2 regions of the Streptococcus agalactiae genome follow, and region 1 is predicted to be linked to the other one. Evidence: predicted binding sites of a transcription regulator. Region 1 holds the regulator's gene; the other holds the start of a gene.

Region 1 (2,208 bases):
AAGGCACGTTCTAGATTGTCAAGCGATGGTAAGATTGCTTTTGCCAGATCCTGAGAACGATAGCGTTGAAGTTGTTGACGTTCTTCACTAGAGCGACGTTGTATATTCTGCATTTCTGCATGAGCACGCAAGTATTTATTTTCAAACTCATCAGCACGCTCGTTTGCGAGTTCTAACTCTGATTTTTCAGGAATTTCTTCAATAACTTCCTCAACTGTCTCTTCAGTTTCAGTGGCTTCCACTTCTTCCTGTAAATCGTCTTTTTTAATTTCTTCTGACACTGAGTGCCTCCTTTTAAATAACTTATTGAATACTGCCATTATCAGTGAACTTCATAATGGTTAGAATTTAGGTATCGATAATAATCACCTAATTTAGCAGCCAATACCTTTCCGATAATGTTTACCAAACTAACAGACCTACGATAATCCATATCAATAGGACCAATCAAACTCAGGAGTCCAAATCCACGGTAAGGAATCAAAAATTTGTGAGTTAAAACTGACACATCTGCAAGTGCGGCTTCTTGACTATCTGCCACTTGGACAGAAGCCATCTCACCCTCTTTCAGACTTTGCCTCAAAGAAATCGCTACTTGCTGCTCATTATCCAAAAACTGATACGTTGATAGTTCTGAATATGTTAAAGAATTTACCTTGCCAGCTACAAATACCGTTTCCAGAAACAGCTCTGAAAAAACATAATCAAATAGTTGTAAAACATTATCCGTAGTTACAAAATACTTCTGAACGATCTGAGGAATTTCTGTCCTCAACTTATAATGAATATCCATGACACTACCATCCAGCAAGCGCTCCTCTACGATAGCTTTAAATGCTATCAAGTCACGTGTCAAAAAGTTTCTTGGAATAGCAAACTGCACTGTCACTGGCTTAGATTCATCTAAAGTCATGACTGCTAGAGCATCATGGTTGCTAAGCTGAACAACATCAAACCCTGTCAAACGTTGACGAGCTGGCTCCACATCTAAAATAACGGATGTATAGCCCGTCATCTCCGATAAAATATGACTAGCTTTTTGAAGCATGTCTTCTAATTTGAATGCTTCAAAATCAAAAGCTTTTATGACATAATAAATATCTTGCTCATCAATACTATCTAGTCTAAGGGAGTGCTCTACAAAATACTTAAAACCAGCTGGGCTCGGCATCCGTCCACTAGAAGTGTGCGCTTTTTCCAATAACCCCAACTTCTCTAGTTTTGCCATATCATTACGAATAGTGGCGCTACTAGAATCAATCGTTCTCTGTAAAGCTTTAGACCCTACTGGTTCATGAGTTTGTGTAAATAACTCAACGATTAAATTCAAAATATCATTTTGACGTTGTGTAATCACAAAAACATCACCCCTCTCGGTCTTTTTGAAATTAGCACTCTTACACATCGACTGCTAACTATGATTTTATTATACTCCTTTTTAAAAGATAGTCAAGGAAAAAACATCAAAAATTAGCACTCTTATTCAAAGAGTGCTAATATCACTTATCATATCTTGTTAAATCATACAAATCAATGATTTCCGTCATTTTTTTAGCGTACTTTTTGTCATTATCAAAACCACTATCTTGTAATTTTTGCACTAAAGTTTTTGGATTTTTAACAGACACCATTATAGTATACGAATCTTTTTTGCCTGTCGCTCCAGATTTTATATGAGCAAGGTAATCATACATTGAATACTTCCAAGATTTATAATGAGTAAATTGCTTTTCCTGTTTTTTTCCTGTACTACTATCATTTAAGGTAATTGAGGGCGTTCCTGGTTCTGCAAGCAAACCAAACAGATTATGATACTTATTAGCTAATATTTTCTCTCCGAAATCAGAATCCAAAGCCGCCTGTGCAATAATAAATGAAGGACGAATACCGTACGACTTTCCTAGATCTTGCGCATCTGGCACAATTTTTTGTATAAATTCTTCTTTGGTGTAGGTAACACTCTGCCTAGAATTAGCATCTACTTTTCCCTTATGGTTTAAAAGCGGAAAAAGAATAAAGAAAAAGAAAATAAAAGTAACAACAATAAAATTTAGCAAGGAAAAACGTTTCCTCATTGGTTATTCTCCTTTAATAAAGTTATGTATTCTTCTAATGTTAAATGATGTTTGGCCATATATTTTGCAGACTCTACCCCAACATAGCGGTAATGCCAATCTTCATAACCTACCCCTGTTTCTGCTGTTTTAC
Region 2 (2,208 bases), 380 kb from region 1:
AAAATGCATCCATGCGAAAGCAATCATAATTTGAACTACCATCGGTGTCCCACGAAATACCCATACATAGAAATTAGCTAATATTGTGAGAAAATGTAAATTAGTACGCTTTACTAAAGCAATTAACACACCTATAATAGTTCCAAAAAAAACAACACATGTTGAAATCATAATGGTTACCATCACACCATAATTAAAATAGGACCAATATTGTGGTAAAAATGAAAAATTCATTGACATCTCCTAAAAAAGTAATTGCCAATAGTCTATCACACAAAGAATAAAAATACAAGTCTAAATAAATATTTTTGTTTTTATTCTATTTTACTGTATATTTAGATATAAAAAAAAGACCTTCAAGGTCTTTTATAATTATCAGTATAATAAATCGTAAATTTCCATTGCGATAAGGTCAATGCTGTCAAATGAATATGATTCACGCGCTTCTACATCACGTAATGTGAAAACAGGACCGTTTTCAGGGTCATTACTAAAAGATACTTCTGCTACAACAACACCTTCACGTTCAAAATTACGTTTTAAATTACCACCATCAGTCGCCATTAATTCGAGGCGATTGATGATTCTCACTAAATGTGATTCCATCTTACTTACTCCTATATATTTTCTAGTCTTTTCTATTTTAACACAAAAGTGACCAAAGCAACATGAAAAGCAACATTTTTACTAACTTTTTAACGATTTTATCGTCTAAAATCCGCAAATAACGATTTTTCTCAGTAGTCATCTATTTTTCAATTTAGCACTCTAATATATTCAGTGCTAAAAACAGAACTTTTTTCTTGATTTCTAGGCTTTAGGTGCTATAATAAAAGCATAAAGTTTGACTATATTTGACTATATACACATCAATAGTTAAATGTCATAAGAAAGGGGTAGCCTATGCTCTGTCAAAACTGCAAACTAAACGAATCAACTATTCATTTGTATACAAATGTTAATGGAAAACAAAAGCAAGTTGATCTTTGTCAAAATTGCTACCAAATTATTAAAACTGACCCTAATAATCCACTTTTTTCAGGTTTAAATCATGTTTCACATGCGCCTGGTGGCATCAATCCTTTCTTTGATGATTTCTTTGGAGATTTAAATAATTTCAGAGCCTTTAATGGCCAAGATTTACCAAACACTCCTCCTACACAATCAGGAGGAAACCGAGGTGGAGGAAACGGTAATGGACGAAATAATAATCGCAACCAAACTGCAACTCCTTCTCAAGCCAAAGGGATTCTAGAAGAATTTGGTATCAATGTCACTGAAATAGCCCGCCATGGTGATATTGACCCTGTTATTGGACGTGACTCAGAAATTATTCGTGTTATCGAAATCCTTAATCGTCGTACAAAAAATAATCCTGTACTTATTGGCGAACCCGGCGTTGGGAAAACTGCCGTTGTTGAAGGACTTGCTCAGAAAATTGTTGATGGTAATGTGCCTCATAAACTTCAAGGCAAACAAGTTATTCGTTTGGATGTTGTGAGTCTAGTACAAGGAACGGGCATTCGTGGTCAATTTGAAGAACGCATGCAAAAGTTGATGGAAGAAATTCGTCAACGTCAAGATGTTATTCTATTCATAGATGAAATTCACGAAATAGTTGGAGCTGGTACAGCTGGCGAAGGTAGTATGGATGCAGGTAATATTTTAAAACCTGCCCTTGCACGTGGAGAATTACAACTAGTAGGTGCTACTACTCTCAATGAATATCGTATTATCGAAAAGGACGCTGCCTTAGAACGCCGTATGCAACCTGTAAAAGTCGATGAGCCTTCTGTTGAAGAAACCATTACTATTTTGAAAGGTATCCAAAAAAAATACGAAGATTATCATCATGTAAAATATAATAATGATGCCATAGAAGCAGCTGCAGTACTATCTAATCGTTATATCCAGGACCGCTTTTTACCTGATAAAGCAATAGACTTATTAGATGAAGCTGGTTCTAAAATGAACCTAACACTAAATTTTGTTGATCCAAAAGAAATTAATCAACGTCTCATTGAAGCAGAAAATTTAAAAGCGCAAGCGACTCGTGAAGAAGATTACGAACGTGCAGCTTACTTCCGTGACCAGATTGCAAAATATAAAGAAATGCAACAACAAAAGGTCGACGATCAAGATACACCTATTATTACCGAAAAAACAATTGAGCACATCATTGAAGAAAAAACGAATATCCCTGTTGGT

Evidence for each region. The regulator HrcA, encoded in region 1, represses chaperone genes, less so after heat shock. The targets are predictions, from matches to a motif close to TTAGCACTCNNNNNNNNNGAGTGCTAA.
Region 2: a site for HrcA is predicted at 761-787, ahead of QOR44_RS02695 (ATP-dependent Clp protease ATP-binding subunit). Genes of this name have one in related genera too.

Annotation. Positions count from the first base shown of each region.
Region 1 covers NZ_OX460931.1:103,568-105,775, reverse strand. The annotation lists gene grpE (nucleotide exchange factor GrpE) at 1-320, opposite strand, end outside; gene hrcA (heat-inducible transcriptional repressor HrcA) at 323-1,357, opposite strand; gene QOR44_RS00735 (glycoside hydrolase family 73 protein) at 1,500-2,075, opposite strand; gene QOR44_RS00730 (M15 family metallopeptidase) at 2,072-2,208, opposite strand, start outside.
Region 2 covers NZ_OX460931.1:482,036-484,243, reverse strand. The annotation lists gene QOR44_RS02705 (amino acid ABC transporter permease) at 1-234, opposite strand, end outside; gene QOR44_RS02700 (DUF1797 family protein) at 376-606, opposite strand; gene QOR44_RS02695 (ATP-dependent Clp protease ATP-binding subunit) at 904-2,208, shown strand, end outside.